One region of the Duganella sp. AC237 genome, then DNA from elsewhere that is predicted to be linked to it. Evidence: riboswitches for the same ligand, from Rfam matches in the RefSeq annotation. Region 1 holds a riboswitch; each other region holds the start of a gene.

Region 1 (9,781 bases):
CATCCTGCACAAGCAGCACGTGATTGAAGCGGCGGTCGCCAAGCACGAAAACATCAAAGAACCGCTCGACGTGCTGGCCACCTTCGGCGGATTGGAAATCGCCATGATGGCGGGCGCCATGCTGAAGGCGGCCGAACTGCGCAAGGTGCTGCTGATCGACGGCTTCATCGTCACCAGCGCGCTGCTGGTCGCCGCCCGCCTGCAGCCGGCCATTCTCGATTACTGCGTCTTCGCGCACTGCTCCGACGAAAACGGCCACCAACAAATGCTCGCCGCGCTGGACGCCAAACCACTGCTCAATCTCGGCTTGCGGCTGGGCGAAGGCACCGGCTGCGCGCTGGCGCTGCCGCTGCTGCACGCGGCGGTCAACTTCCTGAACCAGATGGCCACCTTCGAATCGGCCCAGGTCAGCGAGAAGTCTGAGTAAGGGCAGCGCCAGTGCACCAGCTCCGACTGTTCTTCACCGCGCTGCAGTTCTTCACGCGCCTGCCGATCCCGCGCTGGGTGGGCTTCGATCCCGCCTGGCTCAATCAGGCGTCGCGCTATTTTCCGCTGGTCGGCGTGGTCGTCGCGCTGATCGCCGGAGCGGTCTACGCGGTCGCCTTCAAGTTCTTCCCTCCAGTGATCGCCGTCATCCTGTCGGCCGCCGCCGGCATTTACGCCACCGGCGCCTTCCATGAAGACGGCTTTGCCGATATGTGCGACGGTTTCGGCGGCGGCATGACGCCGGAACGCGTGCTGGAAATCATGAAGGATTCGCGCATCGGCGCCTACGGCGCGATCGGGATCTTCTGCCTGCTGCTGCTGAAGTGCGCGATCTTGACCCGAATACCACCGTTCGGGGTATTGGCGGCCCTGCTGGTGGCGCACCCGATGTCGCGACTGATGGCGGTCTCGCTGATCTGGCGGCTGGACTACGCGCGCGCCGAGGGCAAGGCCAAGCCGCTGGCCCAAAAAATGCGCACCATGGAATTCGCCATCGCGGCCATCACGGCTTTGCTGCCTGCGCTGATACTTATATATCTGGGCTGGCTGTCGTGGACAATGCTGATCAGCGGCTGCGCCTTCGCATTGGTGGCGACCTTCTGGCTGGCGCGGAAGTTCGTTCGCCGCATCGGCGGATACACGGGGGACTGCCTCGGCGCGGTACAGCAAGTGACCGAGGTGGTCTTCTATCTGTGCGTGCTCGCCGGGCTGCATACCAGCGCGCCATTTGAGGTTTTCTGAGCCGTGCGGCTGATACTCATTCGTCATCCCCAACCGCTGCTCGCGGCGGGCGTCTGCTATGGCAGCACCGATCTGGACGTCGCGCCGGCGGAACTGGCGCGCACCCTCGCCGAGCTGGCGCCGCGACTGCCGGCCGGTTTGCCGCTATATTCCAGTCCATTGCGCCGCTGCGCCGGACTGGCCGCCGGCCTGTCGGCCACGCCGATTTTCGACGCCCGCCTGGTAGAAATGCACTTCGGCGGCTGGGAGATGCGCGCCTGGGACGACATTCCGCGCGCCGACGTCGACGCCTGGGCTGCGGATCTGGTCAACTACCAACCGGGCGGCGGCGAGAGCGTATTGCACATGGCCGCGCGCATCGCAGCTTTCCACGCCGACCTCCAGCGCCAGCTGGGCGACAACGGCGAGGCCATCGTCATCTGCCACGCGGGCGCCATGCGTTTGCTGTCCGCCTGCCACGCCGGCCTGCCGCCGCCGGAGATGGCCCTGCAAGCCGCCCGGACGCCGCACCATATCGCCTACGGCGCCCAACTTGTCCTGGCGTGACGCCCGTCGCCGTCACCTTCAAGTCGCAGCCATCCGCAGTTTGAGAAAGGCGTTGACGGTCAGCCTTCCGACCGTCGGATCGTCGACCATCAACTCCGGTCGCGTGATAAACCCGGAGTGGAACAGCCCACCATTGTAGAAAATCGCCCGATTGAACTTGGGCTCGACCGTCAGCACTTTCTCGAAATGGTCGTCGGAGGCGATGGCGTAGGTCGGCGCGGAGACGCCGGCCGGCGCCTCCCCCGCCTGGTCCATGCGCTTCAAGTCAAGCAACCAGGCGTCGATTTCCTCGATCGGAAGCTTGGGCTTGAAAAAGCTGGTGCCGCCGAGCCGCTCGTCCTTGAACAGATACAGCACCATCGCGCCGACGCCTTCCATAGGCCCCAGGCCGTAGGAGTCGCGGTGCGGAATGCGCTGGCCCGGCAACAGCTGCTCCGGACGACGCGTCACCAGCGACAGGCGGCTGTGTATGCTGAGCACACGGCGCGCCTTGAGCGGCGTGCGCGCATGCAGCAAGAACGCTTCCTGCATGCTGGCGACGATGCGACCCGTTAGCGGCAGCTCCGGTCCCGGATAATAGTTACCGGCCGAGTCGACGAAATGCCGGTGCTCCAGCGCGGCGTACTCCACCATGATCTCCGGTTCCGCCAAAAAATTATCGACGACGACGCACTGGTGGCCGTCGAAAATCGGCACCACGCTCACCAACGGGCGGGGATTGACCATCGGCCGCACCGCGCGCGCGGGCGTAGACGGAGGCTGGGAAGAACGTAGGTCGAACATGCGCGCTCCTGCGACAATGAAAAGGGCTTGGTTTGTTTGGCGGCAGCCATCATATCGAAAAAAGCCTGTCGTCTCCCACCAACTGTGAACTATTTTTCACTAGGGGAGCCCCCCGCAAAGCCGTATAATGACCGGCTTTGGTGCCCGCGCGTCCGTCCGGATGCGCAGTTAAACGGGAAACACGAAGCCGCCCGGCGGCCCACGTGTGCTGCCCCCGCAACGGTAAGCAAGTGTCGCGCGGCGCGCGACAAACCAGCTCTGACAACCACTGTGCTCCGCATGGGAAGGTGAGATGGTCTAACTTGCCAGCCCGGATACCGGCCAAAGCAGGTGGAAGTGGGCGAACCGAATGCGCGCGCGCATCTCTCGGCTCTCCGCTTCTGTTCAATCTGGCCCACGGGGAAGTAGGCCGGTTGCTCCTAACAGAAAAATAAATCATGTCCTTTCCGCTCTCCCGCCTGGCCCCCCGCCCGGCGGCACTGACCTCGCTGGCACTGGCAATGGCCGCCGCCTTCTCGCACAACGTCGCCCATGCCGACGAGGCGCCCGCCGACACCGTCGTGGTGACCGCCACCCGCACGCCGCAACCGCTGGCCGACATCATCAGCGACACCGTCACCATCAAGGCCGAACAAATCGCCGAAGCCGGCGCCGGCTCGGTGGTCGACCTGCTCAAACGCCAGCGCGGCATCGAAGTGACGCGCAACGGCGGCGCGGGCAGCTCGTCCAACGTCTACATCCGTGGCGCCAACAGCAATCAAAGCATCGTGCTGGTCGACGGCGTGCGTATCGGCTCGTCCACCACCGGCGCCGCCAACTGGAGCGCCATTCCGCTGACCGCGATCGACCATATCGAGATCGTCTACGGCGCACTGAGCTCCCTGTACGGCGCCGACGCGATCGGCGGCGTGATCCAGATCTTCACCAAAAAAGGCAAGGGCGCGCCAGCGGTGACGGCCTTCGCCGGCTATGGCAGCGACAACACGCGCGAAGCCGATGTGACGGTATCGGGCGCCACCGGCGGTGAACACAGCTTCGGCTACGCGGTCAGCGCCGGCAAGGAAAAGTCCGACGGCTTCTCGACCTCCCGTCCCGGCCTGACCTCGTACAATCCGGACGACGACGGCTACGACAAGGAAAACGTCTCCGGTCAATTCAGCCTGCAACTGGCCAAGGGCTACGAGGCCGGTGCGCTTTTCCTGCATAGCAAACTCGATTCGCAGTACGACGCCCTGCGTGCCGGCACCTACGACGTGCGCAGCAAGAACGTCATCGACACCGCCAGCGTCTACGCCAAGGCGCAACTGCTGCCGGTCTGGGACAGCCTGCTGCAATACTCGGAGACCAAGGACAAAGGCGAAAACTACACCAACGCCACCGCCGCCGGCTATGCGCGCATCAAGACCAAGCAAAGCTTCATCACCTGGCAAAACGATGTGCGTGTCGGCGCCGACCTGCTGCAACTGCTGTACGAGCACCGCGAAGAGAAGGTACAGAGTAACGGCTCCAACGGTGTGCTGAACCGCCAGCGCGACACCAATTCGTTCGCCGCCTCGTACAACGCCCGTCGCGGCGCCAATCTTCTGAGCGCGAGCGTCCGCCGCGACAACACGGTCTACGGCTCGCAGAATACCGGCTCGCTGGGCTACGGCTACAACATCACACAGGCATTGCGCGCCACCGCCAGCTACGGCAGCAGCTTCCGCGCGCCGACCTACAATGAGTTGTACTTCCCGGAGTACGGCAATCCCGCCAACAAACCGGAAGAAGGCCGTAACGCCGAAATCGGCCTGCGTTACGACGATGGCGTCAACACGCTGAGCGCCGGCTACTACCGCAACCGCCTGACGGACATGCTCGTCAACATCAACCCATGCCCGTTCGGCCGCGCCGGCTATCCAAGCGGCTGCGCTTACAACGTCAATCGCGCCACGCTGGAGGGCATCACGCTGTCGGCCGCCACCAGGCTGGCCGGGATCAACCTCGCCGCCAACCTCGATCTGCAGGACCCGAAGGATGAGACGACCGGCAAGCGCCTGCAGCGCCGCTCGAAAAAACACGGCAACCTGACCGCCGACTATGCCATCGGCGCGCTGAAGGCCGGCGTGGAGCTGGAAGTATCGGGAGACCGCTATGACGACGCGGCCAACAGCAACCGCCTGGGCGGCTACGGGCTGGTGAACCTGTACGCGACCTACGCCTTCTCGCGCGACTGGTCGGCGCTGGTCCGCTGGAACAACATCGGCGACAAGCAGTACGACCTGGCGCGGTACTACAACACGCCGGGTTCGAAGGTGTTTGCGGGTATCCGCTACGGCTATAAATAGACACGAAAACACGTGGGACGGATTACGGCGTTATCGCTAAGTCTTGCTTAAGCTTGTAATACTGTAATCTGCCAGTGCTTCCCACTCTCTGAAAGTAGTGCATGCATTCTTTCTCACGCAATCTGCAGCAGCGCGCCGCCGTCACCTTGACCGGCCTGGCCCTGTTCGCGTTTGCCAGCCTGGTTTTCTCGGGCATGACCGGTTCGGTCGCGATTCCCCTTTCCGATATTCCCGCAGCGGTCAACGATCTGCTGCACGGCCAGACCACCACCTTGTCGGCCACCCTGCTCGACCTGCGCCTGGGCCGCGCCATCACCGCCTTCGTCACCGGCGCGGCGCTGTCGCTGGCCGGCGTCATGATGCAGGCGCTGTTGCGCAACCCGCTGGCCGACCCTTATGTCCTCGGCATATCCTCCGGCGCCTCGGTTGGCGCGCTGGCCGCGCTGATGTTCATGTGCGCCGCGTGGATGGTCGACGCGGCGGCCTTCGCCGGCGCGGTGGTGGTGTCGATGATGCTCTACATGCTGGCCCGGCGCGACCTGCGCGGCGGCGCGGCGGCCGAAGGCGGCACCGCCCTGCTGCTGCTGACCGGCGTGATCCTGTCGTCGGCCTGCATGGCGCTGGTCACCTTGATGCTGTCGATCGCGCCGGAGAGCCGCCTGCGCACGATGGTGTTCTGGATGATCGGCGACCTGTCCGGCGCGCCGCTGCGCTGGATGCCGTGGGTGGTGCTGGCCGGGGCGCTGATCTTCGCGCTGCGTAACGCGCGCGCCATGAACGTGATGGCGCTGCACGCGGAAGCCGCCGCCACCCTGGGCATCCGGGTCGGCGCATTGCGCAAGGGCCTCTTCTTCACCTCCGGCCTGCTGACCGCCAGCGCCGTGACCAGCGCCGGCAGCATCGGCTTCGTCGGCCTGATCGTGCCGCACGCCTGCCGCTTCGCCGTCGGTCCCGACCACCGCCTGCTGATCCCGGCGGCGGCGCTGGCCGGCGGCAGCTACCTGCTGCTGGCCGACACGCTGGCGCGCACCATCATCGCGCCGCAACAGCTGCCGGTGGGCGTGGTCACGGCCTTGATCGGCGCGCCGGTGTTCCTGTATCAGCTGCATCGGCTGCGTCAATAATATGCTCAGCACCCATCACCTCTCCCTGAAAATCGGCCAGCGCCAGCTGATCGCGGACCTGGACTGGCTTGTCAAGGACGGCGAATGCTGGAGCGTCATCGGCCGCAACGGCGCCGGCAAAAGCACCCTGCTGCGCACACTGGCCGGCCTGCGCCCGCCGGACGGCGGCCACGTGGCCATCGGCGGCCGCGCGTTGAAGGACTGGCCGCTGGCCGAACTGGCGCGCCAGCGCGCCTTCCTGGCGCAGAGCCGCAGCGACGCCTTCGCCTATACCGTGATCGAAACCGTGCTGTCGGCGCGCCACCCCTACCACGACAACCGCTATTGGGAAGGCGGCGAGGACCAGGCCATCGCCATGAAGTCGCTGGAGGCGATGGAGGTGGCCGGACTGGCCGCGCGCGACGTGCGCACGCTGTCCGGCGGCGAACGGCAACGCGTGGCCATCGCCGCCATGCTGGCGCAGGACACGCCGCTGTTGCTGCTCGACGAACCGGCCAACGCCCTCGATCTGGGCCACCAGGTCGGCGTCATGAAGCTGCTGTCGCAGCTGTGCCGCGAACAAGGAAAAACCGCCGTCATGATCGGCCACGACCTGACCCTGGCGCACGGCGTCTCCACCCACGCGTTGCTGCTGATGGGCGACGGCCGCTGGCTGGCCGGCGCCACCGCCGACGTGATGCGGGCCGATCTCCTGAGCGAGTACCTGGGCCACCCGATCGACATTATCCAGCACGGAAAACGCAGCATCTTCATTCCCACCGAGGACCAAGAATGACCGACCAGAATAAAGAAGACACCGCAGCCGTCATCGCAGAAACAGCGGCGCTCAACGAGCGCCATCGCGTGCGCATGGAGCGCAAGAAGGCCATCATCGACGCGCAGATCGCCGCCGCCGACAAGCAGATCGGCATCATCATCGTCAACACCGGCAACGGCAAGGGCAAGAGCTCGAGCGGCTTCGGCATGGTAATCCGCGCGCTGGGCCACGGCATGAAGGTCGGCGTTGTGCAGTTCATCAAAGGCGCGATGCAGACCGGCGAGGAAGCGTTCCTGCGCCGCTTCCCGGACGAGGTGAGCTTCCACACGATGGGTGAAGGCTACACTTGGGAGACGCAAAACCGCGAGCGCGACACCGAAAAAGCGCTGCTGGCGTGGGAGCAGGCCAAGAAATTCCTGGCCGATCCCGCTATCGGCCTGGTGGTATTCGACGAGCTGAATATCGCGCTGAAATACCGCTACCTGGACGTTGAAACGGTGATCAACGATCTGCTGGCGCGTCCGCCGATGCAGCACGTCGTCATCACCGGGCGTGGCGCACCGCCGGAGCTGATCGCCATCGCCGACACCGTCACCGAAATGGAAGTCGTCAAGCACGCCTTCAAGGCCGGCATCGGCGCGCAACTGGGGACCGAGTGGTAATGGCCACTGTCAAGGCGTTATTGATCGCCGCCGTGGCCTCGGGCCAGGGCAAGACCACCGTGACGGCGGCGCTGGCGCGCAAACTGGTTCGCTTGGGCAAACGCGTGCGCGTGTTCAAGTGCGGCCCTGATTTCATCGACCCGATGCTGCTGGAGCGCGCCAGCGGCGCGCCGGTGCGCACGCTGGATCTGTGGATGGTCGGCGCGGAACAGTGCCGCGCCCAGTTGGCGCAGGCGGCCGCCGAAGCGGACGTGATCCTGATCGAAGGCGTCATGGGCCTTTACGACGGCACGCCGTCGTCGGCCGACCTGGCGCGCGAGTTCGGCGTGCCTGTGATGGCGGTGATCGACGCCTCCTCGATGGCGCAAACCGCCGGCGCGCTGGTGCATGGCCTGCGTGACTACGGCCCGGTCGACATGGCGGGCGTGATCGCCAACCGCGTCGCCAGCGAAAACCACGCCAAGATGGTGGCGGCGTCGCTGCGCGATATTCCGCTGTTCGGCACCATGCCGCGCCAGACAAGATCGCTGCCGGAACGCCATCTCGGCCTGGTGCTGCCGGGGGAAGTGAGCGACATCGACGGATTGCTCGATACGCTGGCCGACCAGCTGGCGTTCGACGAAGCGGCGTGGGACCGGCTGCGCAACATCGACATAACGACTCCCGTGGCGATAGATCCCGGGCCGATGCCCGCACTGGCCGGGAAAACCGTCGCCATCGCGCGCGATCCCGCGTTCATGTTCCTCTACCCGGCCAACCTGGATACCCTGACGGCCCTCGGCGCGACACTGACATTTTTCTCGCCGCTGGCGGACGAAAAGGTGCCCGACGGCGCCGACGCGGTCTATCTTCCCGGCGGCTACCCTGAACTGCACGCCGAGGCCTTGTCGCGCGCGGACGCGTGGAAATCGTCGATACGCGCCATCCACGCGGCGGGCATCCCCATCGTCGCGGAATGCGGCGGCATGATGGCGCTGGCCGATACGCTGGCCGACCAATCCGGCGCGATCTGGCCGATGGCCGGCCTACTGACCGGCACTGTGGCAATGCAGCCACGCCTGGCCGGCCTCGGGCCGCAGGCGCTCCCCACGGAGCACGGAATTTTGCGTGGCCACACGTTCCATTACTCCAAATTGGCGACAACAGTGGAGCCGGCGGCGCATACTATTAAACATCCCTCCGCAATACAAGGTGAAGCCTGGTATCGCGCAGGATCGCTCACCGCTTCTTATTTTCACGCTTACTTCCCATCCAATCCGGCGGCTGTCGCCGCCCTGTTTTCAAGGAGTCCGGTATGACACGTACACTCGTTCTGGGCGGCGCACGCTCCGGCAAAAGCGCTTACGCCGAGCGCCTGGCCGTAGAATCAGGCAAGGAAGTCGTCTACATCGCCACCGCCACCGCCGGCGACGCAGAAATGGCGGCCCGCATCGCGCACCACCGCGCCACCCGCCCCGGCGAATGGACCACCGTCGAGGAGCCGCTGGCCCTCGGTAACCAGTTGCTGCGCTGGTCGTCCCCGGACCGCCTGATCATGGTCGATTGCCTGACGCTTTGGCTCAGCAACCTGCTGTTCAGCAGTGGCGAAGAGTATCCGGAAGTCGGCGAGATCACGCTGCCGGCGCTGTTCCACGAGCAGCAGGACATGCTGGCCAGCGCGCTGCTCAAATGCACCAGCGACGTGGTGCTGGTGTCGAACGAAGTAGGCCTGGGCATCATGCCGTCCGGCGCCATCTCGCGCTGCTTCCTCGACGAGCAGGGACGGTTGAATCAATCGGTGGCGGCGATCTGCGACCGCGCGGTGTTCGTCGCCGCCGGCCTGCCGCTGGTATTAAAAGGATAGCCGTGCTGTCAGGGTTGAGCTTTTACGCCGTTGCGGTGTTGATGGTGGCCGGCGTACTGCTGGACTTTTTACTGGGCGAGGCGCGCCGCTGGCATCCGCTGGTCGGCTTCGGCAATCTGGCGATGGCGCTGGAACGCCGCCTCAATCACGGCGGTTTGCGCTTCTGGCGCGGCGTACTGGCCTGGGCGCTGGCAGTGCTCCCGCTGAGCGCCATCGCCGCCTTGCTGGTTTGGCTGGCAGCACCGCTAAGCGCATGGTTGATGTACGCGCTGCACGCCTTCATGCTGTACTTCGCGCTGGGCCTGCGCAGCCTGCGCGACCACAATTTGCCGATCGCCGAGGCGCTGGCGCGCGACGACCTGCCCAACGCTCGTTTGCTGACGGCCCGCATCGTCAGCCGCGATACCACCGGCGCCAGCGAAATCGAACTGACCAAGGCCAGCGCCGAATCCCTGCTTGAAAACGGCAATGACGCCGTTTTCGGCACGCTGTTCTGGTTTATCGTCGCCGGC
Region 2 (9,781 bases), 4.3 Mb from region 1:
CCTCGGCCTGGACTCTCCCTCCACCGCGCTCGCCACCACCGTCATCCTCGCGCTGCCCAGCAGCGGCATGGTGCTGGAAAAAGCCTTCTACCGTTTTCTCGGCACGCTGGTCGGGTGCGCCGCCTCGCTGCTGCTGGTGGCGCTATTCCCGCAATCGCCGCCGGTGCTGTTCATCGGCGTGGCGCTGTGGGTCGCGCTGTGCACCGGCGGCGCCGCCATGCACCGCAACCAGCAATCCTATAGCTTTGTGCTGGCCGGCTACACGGCCTGCATGATCGTCGTTCCCGCGATCGACGCGCCGGCGCATGTGTTCACCTTGGCCGTCACCCGTGTGACCGAGGTCGGACTGGGCATCATCTGCGCGGCAGTGGTGCATGACGTGATTTTCCCGCGCCGCCATTCGCGCGCCGTCATGCGCACAGTGCAGACGCGCTACGCCGGCTTCATCACCTTTTGCCAGCAGGTGCTGGAGCGGCGCCTGTCGCCGGCGGACGCGGAGTTGAACCACCTGAAGTTCGCCGCCGATATCGCGGCGCTGGAATCGGGCCGCGCCGCCGCCTTCTTCGAGGCGGACCACGCGCGCTCCCAGACGCGCCAACTGCATGCCTTCAACGCCGCTTTCATGACGGTGCTGACGACTTTCTACACGCTGCACCGCCTGATCCACCGCCTGCGCGTCAATGCCGCAGATCCGGTGCTGGGGCTGGTGGAGCCGATGCACGCGCATCTGGCGCAGGCAATGAAGCCGGATCTGAGCGCCGGCCAGCTGGCGCGAATGCGCGTGGAACTGGCGGAAGATATTGCGGCGGCGCGCGCGCGGCTGGCGTCCGCCCCGTTGGACGGGCGCGCGCAGCAGATCGACTTCGACACGGCCGCCGAACTGCTGGACCGCTTCGTGCGCGACCTGGAGGAGTTCGCGGCGCTGTATCACGGCCTGGCGCGTGAGGAGCGCCAGCAGGTCAGCGATCCCGGCGCCTACACGCCGAAGACGCCGCCGGCCATCGTCATCGCCAGTGGCTTGCGCGCCGGCGCCACCTTGCTAATCACGGCCGCCGCCTGGTACTGGCTGGCCTGGCCCTACGCCAGCAACGCCATTCTGATGGCGACGATCTTCTGCGCGCTAGCGTCGTCGTCGCCGCGACCGACGGCGCTGGTGCAGCAGGTGCTGACGGGCTTCCTGATCGCCATGCCGCTGGCGTTCCTCACGGAATTCCTGCTGATGACGCGGGCCGACGACTTCGGGCCGATGGTGCTGGCGGCCTTGCCGCTGCTGGCGCTGGGCTCCTACCTGGGCACCGGTCCCAAATGGGCCGGCGTGGGCATCGGCATCGGTATGTTCTCCGCCACCTTGCTGGTGCCGGCCAACCAGATGCACTACGACGTCGAGGCGTTCATCAGCAGCGAACTGTCGCTGGCGATGGGCGTGGCGGTCGCCTACGTGATGTTCAAGGTGGTGCTGCCGGAGCACACGATGGGCCACAAGGGCCATGTCGCCGCAGCGCTGTGGCGCGAAGCGCTGGACGCCTGCACGGCGCCGCTGCACCGGCTCAAGCGCCGCTTCGACAACCGCGTGCGCGACCTTCTGAGCCAGTTGAACGCCGCCTCGGGGCCGGCGCCAGGCGACGCGGCGCGCTCGGTGGTGCGCCAGGGCCTGACCTTGCTGGAACTGGGGCACGCCGTCATCGAGCTGCGGCAGTTGATCGCCGCCTCGCCGCCCGGCCCCGCGCGACAAGGCTTGCAGCAGGTGGTGCGGCACTTGGCCGGCTATCTGCGCGCGCCGACGCCGATGCATGGCGCGACCACGCTGGAATCTCTGCTGTACGCAGGCACGGCGGTGCGTGCGGTGCTGGCCGACGCCGCGCCCGAACGCCGCCCGGCGCTGCACACCGCGCTAACCGACCTGCATTCAATCTACACGTCCTTGCTGGACCAGCTATCAACAGGAGAACCCCGTCATGCCGCGTGAAATCGAATTTTTCGGCATATTGCTACCCGGCGTGCTGCCGCTGTTCCTCGTCAGCCTGCTGCTGCAGGTCGCGTTGGACAGCGTGTTAAGCCACGTCGGCGCCTACCGCCAAAGCTGGCATCCGGCGCTGGTGCGCCTTTGCCTGTTCGTCTGCATCTTCGGCGCCCTGCTTCTGACCCTATACAAATAATCCAAACCATCTTCGAGAGCTAACGTGAGCGCATCTAAAATCTTCCGCTTTTTCCTGACCATGCTGTTGCTGGCGGCGGCCCTGTGGATCGGGCGCACCGCCTGGGACCACTACATGGAATCGGCATGGACCCGCGACGGCCGCATCAAGGCCGACGTGGTCACCATCAGCGCCGACGTCGCCGGCACCGTGACCGACGTGATGGTGCGCGATAACCAGATGGTCAAGCAAGGCGACGTGCTGTTCGTCGTCGACAAGGCGCGCTACCAGAACGCGCTGGCACAGGCCAACGCCATGCTGGCGTCGCAGCAGGTCGAGAAGGGCCGCCGTAGCAAGGAAGCCAGCCGCCGCGCGGCGCTGGACAGCTCCATCATCTCCGCCGAGAGCATGGAGACGGCCCAATTCGCGGTCGGCACCGCGTCGGCGCAATACCAGGCCGCACTGGCCGCGCGCAACCTGGCGCAGCTCAATCTGGAGCGCACCGTGGTGCGGGCGCCGGTGGCCGGCTATGTCACCAACCTGAATGTGCACGCGGGTGATTTCGCCGCCGTCGGCGCGGCCAAGCTGGCCGTCATCGGCAGCGAGTCGTTCTATGTGGTCGGCTATTTCGAGGAAACCAAACTGCCGCTGTTGAAGGTGAACGACCAGGTGGAGGTGCATCTGATGAGCGGCGCGGCGCAGCTGAACGGCCATATCGAGAGCGTCGCCCACGGCATCACCGACCGCGACGCCAGCGTGGGACGGGAGCTGCTGGCCGACGTCAACCCGACCTTCAACTGGGTGCGACTGGCGCAGCGGGTGCCCGTGCGCATCCATATCGACCAGAAGCCGAAAGACCTGGCGCTGGTGGCCGGCACCACCTGCACGGTGGTGATCCACAGTTAATCGAGTTAGCGCGAACCGGCGACGTCCAGTATCGCGCCGCTGACGTAGGACGACTGCGGCGACAGCAACCACATAATGGACTCGGCGACTTCCTCCGACGTGGCCGCGCGCCCCATCGGCAAGCTTGATGCCATCCGCGCCACGCGATCGGGCATGCCGCCGCTGGCGTGGATCTCGGTGTCGGTGACGCCGGGCCGCACGCAATTGACGCGGATGCCCTCCTCCGCCACTTCCTTCGACAAGCCAAGCGTCATCACATCGATGGCGCCTTTGGAGGACGCATAGTCGATGTAGGTATTGGCGCCGCCGTGCCGGGCCGCGCCGGAGGAGATGTTGACGATGCCGCCACCCTGCCCGCCGCTGCGCGTCGACATCCGCTTGACCGCTTCCCTGGCGCACAGGAACGCGCTCATGATGTTGGTGGCGAAAACGCGCTGCATCCGCTCGGCCGACATTTCCATCAGCTTGCACTGTTGTTCCAGCACGCCGACGTTGTTGACCAGCGCAGTGATCGGCCCCAATTGGGCGTCGACCGCCGCGAACAGGCGCAGCACGTCGGCTTCCACGCTCATATTGCCCTGCACGACGATCGCCTCGCCGCCCTCGCCGGCAATTTGCGCGCGCAGCTGTTCGGCCGCCTCGCCGTTGCTGACGTAGTTGATGCAGACGGCGTAGCCACGGCGGCTCGCCATCAAGGCCGTCGCCGCGCCTATGCCCCGGCTGCTGCCGGTCACCACCATCACTTGTTTCATCGCTCGCCTTGTAAAAAAGCCCGCTGGCGCGGGCTTGTAATCAGGGTTACTTCTCCGGACTGGTGTTTTTCAGCGCGTAGGCCACGTGCTGCCACCAATGGTCGCGCGAATCGACGCTGCGCAGGCACTTTTTGTCGATCTCGCCCTTGAACATCGGATCTTCGCACTTTTTGGTCATCAGCGCATAGCGCTGGTTTTCCGCGTTGGCCAAGGCGACCACCAGCCAGAAGACCAAGCCCGCCAACACCACCACCAGGCTCCAGGCGACATGGTTGATATACGCCCACTCGAACAGCGTCTCGATGGCCGGTGATGACTCTTTATAGAGGTGCATCACCTTGCCTTCGGCGGCCTTGCGTTCGTCGCTGATTTCTTTCATTTTCGTACCCGTTCCAAATTAAAGCGCATCTTTGCGCGGCGGGTGACACGTCCAACCACGCCACGAGCGGAGATTACCACTTTTCAGGCGCGAGGTGGCTGTTCGCGCCTGATCGGCGATTAAAACCCGCTTAAAACTCGTAGCGCGCCGACAGCTTGAGCTGGCGGCCGTCGGCCGCATAGATGCCGGCCTTGCAGGAAAACGCTTGCGAGTAGTACTGCTTGTCCGTCAGGTTGAGGCCGGACACCGCGAACTCCCACTGGCCGATCTTGCGGGCATAGCGGGCGTCGACGGTGGCGAAGCCGGGAATTTTTCCTGCGCAGCTGTTGTCGAAGTCCGAGCCGTAGCGCTGGCTGTCGACCCACTGCGTGCCGATGTCGGCGGACTGACCATCGGCCGGGGTCCAGCTCAGGCGCGCGCTCAGCGTATTCTCCGGCACCAGCACCATTTGCTTGCCGCTGTTGGCGCCTTCGCGGAACTTGGCATCGACATGCTGGTAATGCGCGCTGACGGTCCAGTCGGTGGCGATGCGTTGCTCCGCATCGAGTTCGACGCCGCGGCGTTTGGTCGGGTCGAGGTTGATGTTGGCGAAGTTGGTTGGATCGTAGAAGATCTCGTTGCTCAGGTTATGGCGGAACACGCGCGCCGTCACTTTGTGCACGGCGTTGGCGAAGCTGGCACCGAACTCCAGATCGTGCGACTTCTGCGGCAGCAGCGCGGCATTGATCACCCGCGTGGCCGCGTTTTCGTCCGAATTGGCGACGCGGTAGCTTAGTCCCGCCTTGCCGAATACCGTCAAACCATTCAGCGGCATATAGCTCGCTTGCAGCTCCCACGCGTTCAGCCCCTGCGCGACGTCATAGCCAGTGGTGGCGAAACCTTTCGGGTCACTGAAGTCCTTGTCGAAGACCTCGCGCCGCACGCCGGCCGAGACGCGGCCCTGGTGGGCTGCGTCGAATCGCAACTCGTCTCGCACGTAGATCGCTTTCGATTTTTGGTTCGCGTCCGCCGCCGAGAACGACGCCTCGGTGGTGCGCTCCCACTTGGTCAGGTCGATACCGGCCACCACTTCATTGAGCATGCCGCCAATCTGGCCCAGGCGACGCACGCGCGGCGAGAACTGAATCTGCTTGCTGTCGTAGGTGCTGGGCGAGGGGAAACCGCCGAAGAAATAGGTCGTGTCGACGGTCTTCTTGCGGTAGGACAGATCGGCCGCCAGATCGTAGTCGGCCACCCGGTACTGACTGAAAATGGTGAAGCGGTCGCTGTCAAGCGAGCCGTGATCGTCGGGTGAACTGTCCTGGCGCGGATTGGCCATGTATTGCGCCTCCGTCAGCGATCCCGGCAAACGCATGTCCTGGCGCGCGCCTTCATAACGGAAGCCCACGCGCCCGACATCGTTGAACCACTGCGCGCCGCCGCTGAACTGCGTCTGTTTGAATTCGTTGTTGTCGCGGTAGTTGTCGGTGCGCTGGTGGCCCAGGGTCGCATCGGCCGCGAAGCCTTCCCACGCCTGCGCCGCCGACACGCGGGCCTCGCCGGCGTTGAAGCGGCCACCCTCGACAAACACGCTGCCACGGCGGGTGTTCTTGCCCGGATTCTTGGTGACGATATTGATAACGCCACCGGTGGCGCCGTCGCCGTACAACACGCTGGCGCCGCCGCGTGTGATTTCGATGCGGTCCACGGTATCGACCGGAATGGTCGACAGAATCGCGGTGCTCAACTCATTTTCCGACAGGCGCACGCCATCGAGAACGATCACCAGATTCTGGCTGCTGTTGGTGCCGAAGCCGCGCAGGTCGAGATCGAAGTCCGGGCTGCCGTTCAGGCTTTGACGGCCGTAGACGCCGCCGATTTTGCGGATCGCCGAATTGACGTCGCTGACGCCGGCGCGGCGGATATCCTCGGCAGAGATCACCGTGGCGCCGATCGGGGCCAGCGCCGGATCGGCGTCGAAGCGCGAACCGGTGATGACGACCGGCGCCAGCACCTGGGCGACCTGCGCGCCGACCGCGTCTTGCGCGATGGCGGTGGCCGGCACGATAGCGGCGGCGGTAAAGCAAAGGGAAACGGCGGCAGCCAGCAAACGTGGCGCCGAAGGCGGAACAAACGCGAAGGAATTCATGGTAAATCGTTTTCAAAAGAGACATCCGCGCCTGCGTCCCCGCAAGTCGGAAGTGTACGGAAGCCGCGCACCGGTCGACGGCGCGCGCTCCCCCTGGTCTGGCCGATATCCGGGCTGGCCGGCGCGGTCGGAGCGACTCTCGACAAAGCGCGGGCGTTACCGTTGCGGGGGCAGCACACCTTGGCCGGTTCGCGGAATGCGGAAGCGGCCCTGTGTTTCCCGTTTAACCGCGCACGTGAACACATGCGCAGGCACCAGAACCCCGGCATTATACGCCTGCCAACACCGCCGCGCCCCGACAGGGGCCGGGTCCGGCATCATTCAGCATTTCGATAGGACCTATCTACATTTCATGCATTGATTGCCGGGCATTACATCCCCATAGTAGATATAACAACGATACCGGAGCAATGCCATGAGCACCACCCAAACCCTTCCCACCTACTTCCTGTCCCACGGCGGCGGCCCGTGGCCCTTCATGATGGACACCGTCGGCCACCTGTACGCAAAGCTGGACGCTTCGCTGCGCGATATCCCGCGCCAGCTGGGCGTCACACCGAAAGCGGTGCTGGTCGTTACCTCGCACTGGGAAGGCCGCGACTTCATGCTGTCCTCGTCGGCCAAGCCGCCGATGTTGTACGACTACGGCGGCTTCCCGCCGCACACCTACGAGGTGCAGTACAGCGCCCCGGGCGCGCCGGAACTGGCGGCGCAGGTCAAACAACTGCTCGACGCGGGCGGCCATCCGGCGCAACTGGACGGGCAGCGCGGATTCGACCACGGCACCTTCAGCGCCATGTATCCGGTGTATCCGGACGCCGACGTGCCGATCGTGCAGCTGTCGCTCAAGCACGGACTCGATCCGAAGACGCACCTGGAGGTGGGACGTCTGCTGGCGCCATTGCGCAAGGAGGGAGTGCTGATCATCGGCAGCGGGCTGAGTTACCACAATCTGCGGGCGTTCAACGCGCAGGGCGCGGCGGCGTCGCATCAATTCGACGGCTGGCTGCGGGCGGCCATGGCGCTGCCGCCGGCGGAGCGCACGGCGGCGTTGGTCGAGTGGGAGAAGGCGCCGGCCGCGCGCGTGGCGCATCCGCGCGAGGAGCATTTGCTGCCGCTGATGGTGGCGTTGGGGGCGGCCGAGGACGAGCCGGCATCCGTGCCGTATCACGAGGATGCGTTTATGGGGTCGTTGGCGGTGAGTAGTTTCCGCTTCGGCGGCGCGTAGAGCGTTAGGAATTACGTTCCGCGTTTACCCTTGGCGTATTCGGCGGCCTTGGCTTCGGCGATCGCTGCCTTCTCGGCCGCTTTGGCCGCGGCTTCCACCGCGTAAGTGTCCAGCCGCTCCTTGCGCGACGCCGGCGTCTCCAGCGAGATGCGGCCCAACGTGCCGCTGCGGTAGTCGCCAAGGAAGGTGTGCGACGCCTTCTCGAAATCCAGGTCGCCACCCTTCTGGCGGAAGCCGCGCTTGGCCGCCACGCCCTCCACCACCGCGATGCCGTCGAAGGTTTCGATGTCCTTGAAGCCGTAACGCGCCACCAGCAGCTGCGGGTAGTACTTCAGCATTTCGTCGGCCAGGAACACCGCCACCTCCTCCTCGATCAAGGCGTTCGAGCCGATGGCGTGGCTGGCGGCCAGCATCAAACCGTCGCTGGGCAGCGCGATCTTCGGCCACAGCATGCCGGGCGTGTCGACCAGGATGGTGTTCTTGTCCAGGTAAAGCTTTTGCTGCTGCTTGGTCACCGCCGGCTCGTCGCCGACCTTGGCCACTTTCCGCTTGAGCAGCGCGTTCATCAGCGTCGACTTGCCGACGTTGGGGATCCCCATGATCATGATGCGCAGCGGCTTGGTCGGCACGCCACGGTGCGGCGCCAGCTGCTTGGCCAGTTCCGGCACGCGCGTGACGTCGGCCGGCTTCTTGGTCGTCATCGCGAACGCCGTCACGCCCTCCTGCGCGTTGTAATACTGAACCCACGCCGCCGTGGCGGCGGGATCGGCCAGATCGATCTTGTTGAGGATTTTCAGGCACGGACGCTGGCGGAACTTGCGCAGCTCCTCCACCATCGGATTGGTGCTGGCCTCCGGCAGGCGCGCGTCGACCACCTCGATCACCAGATCGGTGTTCTCCATCTGCTCCGCCGCCTTCTTCTTGGCGGCGTTCATGTGCCCCGGGTACCATTGTATCGACATGCTCTGACCTTCAAAATCGTTCTGACAATCCGCTATTTTACCTGCTGGCCCGGCCGGGATTCGGATATCATGGGGCGCTTTTCCTTTTTTCTGACCATATAAACAATATTATTTTCACCGGAGTGCTGAAGATGAGCATAGCTGCACCGTCCAACCCGAGGGAGATCACCCTCCGCGGCATTATCCTGGGCATCCTGATTACGCTGGTATTCACCGCGGCGCAGGTCTACCTGGGCCTGAAAGTGGGCCTGACCTTCGCCACGTCGATTCCGGCGGCGGTGATCTCGATGGCGCTGTTGAGCGCCTTCAAGAACGCCACCATCCAGGAAAACAACATCGTCCAGACGATCGCCTCGGCCGCCGGCACCCTTGCTTCGGTGATCTTCGTGCTGCCAGGCCTGCTGATGATCGGCTGGTGGGCGCACGTGCCGTTCTGGCCGACCTTCGGCGCCTGCGCCATCGGCGGCGTGTTGGGGGTGATGTACACGGTGCCGCTGCGCCGCGCGCTGGTGTCGCAATCGAACCTGCCGTATCCGGAAGGCGTCGCCGCCGCCGAGGTGCTCAAGGTCGGCACGGCTTCGCGCGCCGGCGCGGCCGAAGGCAAGGCCGGTTTGCGCGCGGTGGTGCTGGGCGCCGTCAGCTCGGCGCTGTTCGCCGCCGGCGCCGCCGTCAAGGTGATGGCCGGTGAATTGTCGTTCTACTTCCGCACGGGCGCGGGCGCCACCGGCATCGGCGCTTCCGGTTCGCTGGCGCTGATCGGCGCCGGCCACCTGATGGGCATCACGGTCGGCCTGGCGATGCTCGCCGGCCTGGTCATCGCCTGGGGCATCATGGTGCCGCTGATGACGTCACTGTCGCCGGCCGCCGCCGGCGTGGAAGCCAGCGCCCACGCGCTGTCGATCTGGTCGAAGGAAGTGCGCATGATGGGCGCCGGCGTGATCGGCATCGCAGCCATCATCACCTTGGCCGGCCTGGCCAAGCCGATCTTCGCCGGCCTGAAATCGGCGATGGACACCGCGCGCCGCGCCAAGCTCGATGGCGCCGTGCTCGATCGCACCGAGATGGATATGCCGATCTTTATCGTCGGCCTGGTCACCCTGATCTCGCTGGTACCGGCAGGCTGGCTGCTCTCGAGCTTCCTGCAGGGCGGCCCGCTGTCGTCGATCGCGTTCCCGCTGGTGGCGGTCGGAATCGGCTACATCCTGGTCGCCGGTATCTTCGCCGCCGCCGTCTGCGGCTACATGGCGGGCCTGATCGGTTCCTCCAACTCGCCGGTGTCGGGCATCGCCAT
Region 3 (9,781 bases), 960 kb from region 1:
TGCGTGCCATAAGCGCCGCTCGGCACGCCGAAAATGCGCACCGACGCCATGCGCCACGCCTCGTCGGCGGAGATGCCGCTCGCCTGCAACGCGGCGGCGGTCTTGCGGCTATGCGCCTGCATCACGTTGCCCGACGGGCCGGCGTCGGCAGCCGCGCCCAGATCGTCCTGTTGTTGTGCCAACTGTGCCGCCTTGTCCATCAACGCCAGCAGGTTGCCGAACAGGTCGCGGAACAGGCCCGAAGAAATCAAGGTGACGTCGACACGCGGACGTCCGAGTTCCTTTCGAGTCAGCGCTTCGACGCCAGTCACGCGACCGCGTTCATCCCAGGTCGGACGCACGCCCATCAGCGCCATCGCCTGCGCCTCCATGATGCCCTCGTGGCGCGAGGTCTCCACGCCCCACAGGTTCATGCTCAATTTGTCCGGGTACACGCCATGGCGTTTGCGGTAGTCGTCGACCAGTTGCAGCGCGAGCTTGGCGCCCGCCTCGTAGGTGGTCTTGCTGGGAATGCGCGACGGATCGAGGCCGAAGAAATTGCGGCCGGTCGGCAGCGCGTCCGGATTGCGCACCAGGTCCGCGCTGGCGCCGGCCGGGATGTAGCGGCCCGATAGCGCCTGCATCAACCGGTCCAGCTCCAGCGCCGCGCTACGCTCGATATCGCTCTCCAGCTGCGCGATGCGTTTGGCTTTCTGCTCGACGGTGGCGCCGGCATCAAGGCTGACGACCGCGCGCGCGGTGGCGTTGCGCCGCTCCGCAGTCGGCGCCACGCCGAAGGTGTGCAGGCCGAAAGGCGTCAGCTTGTTGCCGGTATCGTCCAGATACTCTTCCAGCGCCTCCATATCGGCTTCGGTTTTGAGCTCGGTCTTTTTCATGTCCTTCAATACGCCGCTTTTGGACGCGACGCGGTTCAGCGCCAGCAGATGGCTGCGCGCCAGCAGCGGGCTTTTTTGTTCGGCCACGCGGTAGTCGTTGAGCAGCGCGCCAAGCTCGCGCAGATCCGGATTGAGGCCGGCGATATCGAACGGTGGCGTCATGTGGTCGATGATGGTGGCCATGCCGCGCCGCTTGGCCTGTATGCCCTCGCCCACGTCATCCATCACATACGGATAGATATTCGGCATGGCGCCGATCAGCGCTTCGGTCGGGTCGTCCTCGGACAGGCCGGCCTCTTTACCGGTCAGCCATTCCTGCGTGCCGTGGGTACCGATGTGCATCACCGCGTTGGCCTGGAAGCCCTTTTGCAGCCATAAATAGAAGGCGATGTACTCGTGGCTCGGCGGCATGCTCACTTCGTTGTGCAGCTTCTCCAGGTTCTGCTCCCAGGCGCGGCCCGGCTGCGGCGCCATCAGCACATTGCCGAAGCGGCGCGCCGGATAGACGAAGAAAGCCTCGCCCTTGGCGTCGCGCCACAGCACCGGCGCGCTTTCAGGCTTGCCCCATGACGCCAGGATGGAATCGCGCAGCGTTTGCGGCATTTTGGCGAACCATGCCTGGTAGTCTGACAGCGGCACCAGCAGCGCCTGGCCGCTCTCGGCCAGATGCTTCAGGCCCGTCATGTAGTCGCCTTTGGACTTGCCGGGGTAATTGCCCCACTGCTGGATCTCTCCTTGCAGCTCGCCCTCGCCGGCCGGCAGCGCATCACCCATTTGATAGCCGTCGCGTTTCAGGCGCTGGACGATCTGCCACAGACTCTCCGGCAGCACGTTCAGATACGCCGCACCGATGGTCTCGGAACCGTGCGGGTAGTTAAAGTAGATCATGGCGATGCGCTTGTCGCCGTTGGCCTTTTGGCGCAAGGCCAGCCAGGCGGCCGCGCGCTCGTTCAGGCGTTCGATCCGTTCCGGGATCGGCGTCTCCTCGACGTAGGCCAGGCCGGTCTGCGCATCGCTGATGCGCTCACGGCTGGCGACCACCGTCGGCTGTATCAGTCCGGCCATCTCGGCGCCGGCCAACTGCCAGGTGCGTTCGATGATATCGAGGCCGATCTTCGATTCGCGCCATTGCGCCGCCGTGTGCTGGCTCAAGGTGATGGCGTTGATTGCCGGGACGCCGATCTTGTCGAGCAGCGCGCCCGTGTTGGCGGTGCCGCCGACCTTCATTCCCAGCGCGACGATCAGCTCCACGCGGCTCTTGCCGTTTTCATCGAGCAGGAAGCGCAGCGGCACGTCGTACGGATAGCCGAACACCGGCAGCACGTTGTAGCCACTCGCTTCGAGCCGGGCGACGATGGCCGCCAGTGGCAAGGTTTGCCCCGCCACCAGGCTGGCGCGATAGAACGGCACCGCGATCCACGGCGCGCCGGTCTTGTAGTTGGCATAGCCCTGTAAATAGTGCTCATAGCTGCTGTAGGTGCGGTTGGCCGCAACGTCGTACAGGCCGACGTCCGGCATCGCGTGCACCGGCGCCACGGCCAGCGTCGCGCCGAAATGCTGGCGCAAGATATAGCGCAGCAGGTTGCCCATGTTCTCGATGCCGCCCTCGCTGTGATACTGCTGGATGGTCTTGTCGTCCTGGACGCCCATCTCGCGGATGCTGTCGTCGATGGCGCCGCCGACGGCGAAAACCGGATGGCGCGACTTCCTCAGCGCCTGCAATTCATCCTTGAGTCCCGCCATCGCCAGCCTGCCCTTGGCGTTGACGATCGCGACATCGGCGCTGGCCAGCGCATTGCGGTCGGCCTGCGTCATGCCGTTGTTGGGAATGATACGGATGACGACATTGAGCTCCTTGAGCTCCGCCTGCAGACCGCGCACCGCCAGCACCGCCGGCCGCGACTCGACGTCACCGAGCATCAGCGCCAGCGTGCGCGGCGCCTGCGCCGAATGCACGTAGCCGACGATGAAGAAGGAGATCAGCAGCAGTAAAACAACTTCCAGTGTCCCAAAACGCTTATTCCGGAACATATACTACCTTCCCGTCCGGCAGCTGGTAAGCGGTGCCCAGGCGTTTGCCGGAACCGGACAACGGCTTGTCGCTGACGCGGCTCACTGTGATCTCGGCGCCCTTCTTGGTCAGCACCTCGACGCGGCCGTCCGCGCTCTTCTTGGCGATGGTGACTTCGGAATTGGGGTCCAGCAGGTCCATCATGTTCCAGGCCGAGAACAGCGCCAGCATCATGGCGACGATGAAGACGATGCTGGCGTCGAACAGGTTGGCGACGCCGGCCAGCGGGTCCTCGGTGTGCTCGCCGATGCGGCTGTAGCGGTGGCGGTTCATAAATCGCATCGCCATATCAGGCCTCCACGCGCATCAGGTGCGGTTTGTTCGCGTGCGTCGCCAGCATGGTTTCGGCGGCGTAGGCGATGTCGGTCAGGTCGCTGCGCAGCCAATGCTCGCGCACCAGGCTCAGAACATAGGCGCATACGCTGCACGCCAGGCCGACCACGGTGGCGGTGAAGGCGGTGGTCATCGATTCGGCCATCTTCGGCAAATTGCCCTGCGCCAGACCTGCCAGTGAAATACCCATCGGGATCAGGGTGCCCATCAGACCGAGCGCCGGGCCGACCCGCACCACGAAACGCACGCCGTCCAGGCGGCGCACGCCGGCGGCGTCGGCGCGCTGCACCACGCGCTCGAGCCGCGCATCGAGTCCCGGCTCGCCCTCTTGCGCGGTCAGCACGGCCGCCATGTCGTGGCGGGCGGTCGCCACCAGCATGCGCACGCCGCGCCGGCGCTCGATCCATTCCGCGCCGAAGGTGCCGAAGCACACCAGCATGTACAAGGTCAGCGCGGCGATCCCCGCCAGCACGGGCAGATACAGCACGTTGGAAATGGAGTACAGCAGCGTCTCGATCGAGCGGATGACCGCGTCGGCAGGCAGGTTAGGCATTGAATGATCCAGCGACAGAAACAAGCCACTCACCTCCCCGTGAGCGGATTGAAAGGAAGCGCCGGGGCGCTTCCACCTCTTTGGCCGGTATCCGGGCTCGCAAGCAAATCCACCTGACCTTCCCATGCAAAAGCACAGTGGTGTAGCGAGGCGGATAGTCGTCGGCGACGACGCTTGTTTACCGTTGCGGGGGCAGCACATGTTGGCTGGCTGGGCCAGCGCCATGTTTCCCGTTTAACTGCGCATCCAGACGGACGCGCGGGCACCAAAACGTGGCGATTATACGTGGTTCCGGGACGGCCGGACAGATACGCCGGGATGCCCAGGCTATTTCGGATCGGCGAGGCTTTGGAGAATCGGACAATCGGGCCGGTCATTGCCCTTGCAACAGCGCGCCAGGGTTTGCAGCGTGTCGCGCATTTCGGTCAGTTCGGCGATGCGCTGGTTAAGCTCATCGACGTGTCCGAGGGCGATTCTTTTCACGTCGGCGCTGGCGCGTTCCTTGTTCTGCCACAGCGACAGCAGGTCGCGGATCTGGTCGAGCGAGAAGCCCAGCGTGCGAGCGCGCTTGACGAAGCGCAGCGCGTGCAGGTCGTTCTCGCCATAGATGCGGTAGCCCGATTCGCTGCGCCGCCCCGGCGGAATCAGCGCGATGCTTTCGTAGTAGCGGATCATCTTGGCCGAGACGCCGGTGGCGCTCGCCGCTTGTCCGATATTCATACCTTCCCTCCTTCATCAGCCGGTTGCGCCTGCGGCTTCCAGCGGCGCAGCAGCAGCGCGTTGCTGATCACGCTCACGGAGCTGAGCGCCATCGCGGCGCCGGCAACCATCGGGTTGAGCAGGCCGAAGGCGGCCAGCGGAATGCCGACCAGGTTATAGATAAACGCCCAGAATAGATTCTGGCGGATCTTGCCGTAGCTACGGCGGGAGATCGAGATGGCGGCCGCCACCAGCGCCGGATCGCCGCGCATCAGCGTGATGCCGGCGGCATGCATGGCGACGTCGGTGCCGCTGGACATGGCGATGCCGACATCGGCGGCGGCCAGCGCCGGCGCGTCGTTGATGCCGTCGCCGACCATCGCGATGCACTTGTCCTGCCCCTTCATGGCGCCGATGGCGGCCGCTTTATCGGCCGGCAGCATGTTGGCGATCACGCGCTGGATGCCGAGCGTCGCGCCCACGTGATCGGCGCTGCCCTGGTTGTCCCCGGTGAGCAGCACGGTCTCGATATTCAACGCGTGCAGCGCGTCGATCGCGGCGCGGGCCTGCGGCTTGATACGGTCGCCGAAAGCCAGCAAACCCAGTAAGCGGGCCGGCTGCGGCGACTGCGCGGCAAGCCACGAGACGGTCAATCCTTGCTGTTCCAGTTCGGCGGCGCGCGCCGCCAGCGCGGCGAGCGTGACGCCCTGCTCCTCCATCAGGCGCGTGCTGCCGAGGATCAGCCGCATGCCGTCGACCGTCGCGGCGACGCCGCGTCCGGGCAAGGCGCTGATGTCGGCGGCGGTCATCGCATCGGCCGATGCTCCCTCGGCGGCTTGCTGCACCGCGCGGGCCAGCGCGTGTTCGCTGCCCCGTTGCACCGCCGCCGCCAGCTGCAGCAGCCGCGCATTATCGATGGCGCCAGGCGCCGGCTCGCACGCCGCCAGCGACGGTTTGCCTTCGGTCAGCGTGCCGGTTTTATCGAAGGCCACGGTGGTGATGCGGTGCGCCAGCTCCAGCGCCTCCGCATCCTTGATCAGGATGCCGTGGCGCGCGGCCACGCCGGTGCCGGCCATGATGGCGGCGGGCGTGGCCAGTCCCAGCGCGCACGGACAGGCGATCACCAGCACCGCCACCGCGTTGATGATGGCAATCTCGCCATCGCCGGACGCCAGCCACCAGCCCACCAACGTCAACAGCGCCAGTACCAGCACCACCGGCACGAACACCGCGCTGACGCGGTCCACCAGATGCTGCACCGGCGCCTTGGCCGCCTGCGCGTCCTCCACCAGGCGGATAATGCGCGCCAGGGTGCTTTCGGCGCCGACCGCCGTCACGCGCACCAGCAGCATGCCCTCGCCGTTGATCGCGCCCCCGGTCACGTGCTCGCCGGCGTGGCGCGCCACCGGCAGGCTCTCGCCGGTGATCAGCGCTTCGTCCACGTGGCTGGCGCCTTCGACCACCACGCCGTCGACGGCGATGCGTTCGCCCGGCCGCACCACCACCATCTCGCCGGGGAGCACCTGCGCGATCGGCACATCGACATCCTGGTCGCCGCGCCGCACACGCGCCGATTCCGGCCGCAGCACCTGCAGCGCGCGGATCGCCGACGTGGTCTGCCGCTTGGCGCGCGCCTCCAGCCATTTACCGAGCAACACCAGCGTGATGACGACGGCCGACGCCTCGAAATACAGATGCGGCATGGCGGAGGTGGCGGTCAGCAATTGGTAGACGCTCAAACCGTAGGCGGCGCTGGTGCCGATCGCCACCAGCAAATCCATATTGCCGCTGCGGGCGCGCGCGGCCAGCCAGCCGGCCCGGTAAAAGCGCGCGCCGAGCCAGAACTGCACCGGCGTCGCCAGCAGAAATTGAAGCCGGCCGTCGAGCATCCAGTGGATGCCGGCCAGTTCGAGCAGCATCGGCAGGATCAGCGGCAGCGACAGCAGCGCGGCCAAGAGCACGGCGTAGCCGCTGGTGCCAGGGGCGATCGCTACCGGGGCGGCGGGAGCGAAAGGCGCCGGTGCGGGCTTGGCCTGGTAGCCGGCCTTGTCGATCGCCTGTTGCAGCACGCCGAAATCGATCGGATGCGCCGACTCCACGCGCGCCATCTCGGTGGCCAGGTTGACGCTGACCTGGTCGACGCCCTCCACGGCGGCGAGCACGCGCTCCACGCGTCCGACACAGGAGGCGCAACTCATGCCCTCGATTTTGATCGATTGCGAGACTGTTTTTTCAACGGTTGAAGTCATGATGGTCACTCGAATGGCAGGCTATGGACGCTAGCTTCAAGTATCCCACGATTGGAAGGTCAAGCACTTTTTCGCGGTACGCGTCCGGTCGCGCACGGAAACCGCCGGGATTGCCGCTACAATCGGCATATCAACATGATACGAAAGATCGATGTGGCGCTGGGCGGAATGTTAAAACGCGATCTGCTGTGGCTTTGGACGGCCATCGCGGCCATGGTCCTGCTATTGGTATGGTTGCTGCTGCAACTGGGCCGCCAGGGCGCCGACTGGCAGATTCCGGCGGCCCGCGCGCGCGCCGCCGTGCTGTGCCAGATCATGCGCGCCGGCGGCGAACGCATCGACGTCGGCGCCACGGGCGACACCGCGACGGCGCGCGCCATCGTCGACATGGCCTTGCGCGAGGACGCCGGCGTCGAGGGCGGCCTGTGGGACCGGCAGCGCGGCGTGTTCGCCTACGCCTTCCCGACCTACGACGGCAGCGGCGCCAAGACCGACGTGCCGGCGGCCGAATCGCCCCGGCTGGCGGCGCTGTCGGAGCAGGCGCTGGCCGCCCGCGCCGCCGTCGACGAGGTGCGGCCGGGATTGCGCGAGGCGGTCGTCTACAGCGCCTGCCCGGTGGCCGCCAACGTCGCCGGCTGGACCCTGACCCGGGTGGCGACCATCGCCGATGGCGCGCTCCGGCATCTGATCCTGGCCCTCAGCTTGTTATTGGGCTCATTGGTGCTGGCCGGCGCCGGCTTCGCCCTGCTGCTAACAAGGTGGGGACGCGAGGCGCAACGCCTGTCGGCGCTGCTGGTGGCCAGCGAGCGCATGGCCGCGCTGGGCGGCCTGGCGGCCGGCCTGGCGCATGAGATCCGCAACCCGCTCGGCACCATCCGCATGAAGGTGGACAACGCGCTGGCGGCGCCGCCGGAGCGGCGCCAGGCGCGCACGGAGGCGGCGCTGCACACCACGCTGGCGCAAGTACAGCGGCTCGAAACGCTGGTGGCCAGCCTGCTGGCCCTGACGCGCTCCTTCCATCCGCAACGCGCGCCTGTGGCGCTGGAGGACTGGCTCGCACAGCGCGTCCGGCAGCACGCAGAAGCGGCGGCCGATCTTGGCGTAACGCTCAGCCTCGACCTGCAGCCAGGCCTCGACGAGGCCACGCGCGCCGCGGCGCTGTTCGACCCGGGGCAGATGGAACGCGTGATCGACAACCTGGTATTGAACGCGCTGGCCCACACCGCCGCCGGTGGCCATATCCAGCTTGGCGCGGCGCGCGATGGCGCGGTGCTGCGCCTGTGGGTGGCCGACGACGGCAGCGGCGTGCCGCCCGCGCTGCGCGCCACGCTGTTCGATCCGCTCGTCACCGGCCGCGATGGCGGCACCGGGCTGGGACTTGCCGTGGTGCGCGAAGTGATCCAGGCCCACGGCGGCCAGGTAGCGCTTGGCGACCAGCAGGCCAGCGGTACCCGCATCGAACTGGAACTGCCATGGCCATGATCCTGATCGTCGACGACGACGCCGCATTCCGCGCCACCCTGGCCGAGACGCTGGAAGACCTGGGCCACGGCGTGCGCCAGGCCGCCAGTTGCGAGGCCGGGCTGCGCGCCTTGGCCGAAGGCGGGATAGCCGCCGCCATCGTCGATTTGCGCCTGCCCGGCGACGACGGCCTGGCCTTCCTGCGCGCGGCGCCGTCCATCGCGCCGGGCGTGCCGTGCTTGATGCTGACGGCCTACGCCAGCGGCTCCAACACCATCGAGGCGATGCGCCTGGGCGCTTTCGACCATTTGACCAAGCCACTCGGACGCGACGCGCTGACCGTGGCGCTGGGCCGGGCGCTCAAGGCCGGCGCGCAGGCATCGCGTGGGGCGCCTGGCACGCCGGCGGACGACGGCATCCAGGCCGACGACCAGATGCTCAGTAACAGCGAGGAAATGCGCGCCATTTTCAAGCGCATCGGCCTGGTCGCCGACAGCGACAACTCGGTGCTGGTGCTGGGCGAGACCGGCACCGGCAAGGAGCTGGTGGCGCAGGCATTGCATCAGAACAGCGCCAGGGCCGCAGGACCGTTCGTCGCCGTCAACTGCGCGGCGATCCCCGCCGAGCTGCTCGAGAGTGAACTGTTCGGCCATGTGAAAGGCGCGTTCTCCGGCGCCACCGGCGACAGGCCCGGGCGCTTTCGGGAAGCCGACGGCGGCACCCTCTTCCTCGACGAGATCGGCGACATGGCGCTGCCGACCCAGGCCAAGATCCTGCGCGTGCTGCAGGAGCGCGAGGTGACGCCGCTGGGCGCGCGCCACAGCGAGCGGGTCGACCTGCGGGTGGTCGCCGCCACGCACCGCGACCTGGAGGCCGAGGTGGCCGCCGGCACGTTCCGCGCCGACCTGTGGTACCGGCTGCAGGTCATCACGATCACGCTGCCGCCGCTGCGCGAACGCGCGGGCGATGTCACCCTGCTGGCCGCGCATTTTTTGCGTGGACGGGCCGCCGGCCACGCAAAACGCCTGAGCGAGGCTGCAGTACGCGCACTGGAGGCGCACGACTGGCCGGGCAACGTGCGTGAACTGCGCAACACGATACAACGCGCCATCGCCCTGAGCGAAGGTGACCTGATCGAGATCGAACACCTCGGTCTGGGCGCCGGCCGCCCGCCCGGCAAGCCAGCCGACACGATCGCCGCCACCGCCACCGACATCGACTGGGATGGCACGCTCGAAAGCGCGCTGGCGCAGGTCGAACTGGCCATGCTGCGCCGCGCGCTGGACGCGGCGGCGGGCAATCGCAGCGAAGCCGCGCGGCGCCTCGGCCTGTCGCGCCAGCAGTTGTACCGCAAGCTGGCGCAATATCGGATGGAGTAGCGCTGCCGGACACCTGTCCGTTCCATTGACACCCGGGTGTAACACCAGCGGACACCCCGGGTACGCGGCCGCGCAAACAGCGGCTCGCGGGGTTGGCACGCTATCTGCATAGTCATGACTACCACCCCTCGACATCACACAAGGAGATAGTCATGAATGTT

Evidence for each region. A riboswitch is a leader RNA that binds a small molecule or an ion and turns the genes downstream of it on or off. The one in region 1 is predicted to bind cobalamin.
Region 2: it holds a riboswitch for cobalamin, as region 1 does, so the genes downstream of both, AC0IYS_RS08570 (TonB-dependent receptor) here and AC0IYS_RS27265 (TonB-dependent receptor domain-containing protein) in region 1, are expected to answer to the same signal.
Region 3: it holds a riboswitch for cobalamin, as region 1 does, so the genes downstream of both, AC0IYS_RS23025 (MotA/TolQ/ExbB proton channel family protein) here and AC0IYS_RS27265 (TonB-dependent receptor domain-containing protein) in region 1, are expected to answer to the same signal.

The regions. Positions count from the first base shown of each region.
Region 1 covers NZ_CEEDEW010000003.1:6,149,940-6,159,720, forward strand. Annotated here, with positions in the region: gene cobT (nicotinate-nucleotide--dimethylbenzimidazole phosphoribosyltransferase) at 1-427, shown strand, start outside; gene AC0IYS_RS27250 (adenosylcobinamide-GDP ribazoletransferase) at 439-1,227, shown strand; gene AC0IYS_RS27255 (histidine phosphatase family protein) at 1,231-1,773, shown strand; gene AC0IYS_RS27260 (DUF6445 family protein) at 1,792-2,556, opposite strand; cobalamin riboswitch at 2,678-2,896, shown strand; gene AC0IYS_RS27265 (TonB-dependent receptor domain-containing protein) at 2,994-4,883, shown strand; gene AC0IYS_RS27270 (FecCD family ABC transporter permease) at 4,985-6,007, shown strand; gene AC0IYS_RS27275 (ABC transporter ATP-binding protein) at 6,009-6,782, shown strand; gene cobO (cob(I)yrinic acid a,c-diamide adenosyltransferase) at 6,779-7,426, shown strand; gene AC0IYS_RS27285 (cobyrinate a,c-diamide synthase) at 7,426-8,724, shown strand; gene cobU (bifunctional adenosylcobinamide kinase/adenosylcobinamide-phosphate guanylyltransferase) at 8,721-9,269, shown strand; gene cbiB (adenosylcobinamide-phosphate synthase CbiB) at 9,272-9,781, shown strand, end outside.
Region 2 covers NZ_CEEDEW010000003.1:1,837,966-1,847,746, reverse strand. Annotated here, with positions in the region: gene AC0IYS_RS08595 (FUSC family protein) at 1-1,966, shown strand, start outside; gene AC0IYS_RS08590 (DUF1656 domain-containing protein) at 1,956-2,156, shown strand; gene AC0IYS_RS08585 (efflux RND transporter periplasmic adaptor subunit) at 2,181-3,041, shown strand; gene AC0IYS_RS08580 (SDR family oxidoreductase) at 3,047-3,793, opposite strand; gene AC0IYS_RS08575 (hypothetical protein) at 3,840-4,172, opposite strand; gene AC0IYS_RS08570 (TonB-dependent receptor) at 4,303-6,300, opposite strand; cobalamin riboswitch at 6,384-6,574, opposite strand; gene AC0IYS_RS08565 (DODA-type extradiol aromatic ring-opening family dioxygenase) at 6,716-7,528, shown strand; gene ylqF (ribosome biogenesis GTPase YlqF) at 7,540-8,490, opposite strand; gene AC0IYS_RS08555 (OPT family oligopeptide transporter) at 8,622-9,781, shown strand, end outside.
Region 3 covers NZ_CEEDEW010000003.1:5,185,574-5,195,354, forward strand. Annotated here, with positions in the region: gene AC0IYS_RS23015 (cobaltochelatase subunit CobN) at 1-2,906, opposite strand, end outside; gene AC0IYS_RS23020 (DUF2149 domain-containing protein) at 2,893-3,234, opposite strand; gene AC0IYS_RS23025 (MotA/TolQ/ExbB proton channel family protein) at 3,236-3,832, opposite strand; cobalamin riboswitch at 3,898-4,116, opposite strand; gene cueR (Cu(I)-responsive transcriptional regulator) at 4,160-4,552, opposite strand; gene AC0IYS_RS23035 (heavy metal translocating P-type ATPase) at 4,549-6,780, opposite strand; gene AC0IYS_RS23040 (sensor histidine kinase) at 6,949-8,262, shown strand; gene AC0IYS_RS23045 (sigma-54-dependent transcriptional regulator) at 8,253-9,620, shown strand; gene AC0IYS_RS23050 (hypothetical protein) at 9,773-9,781, shown strand, end outside.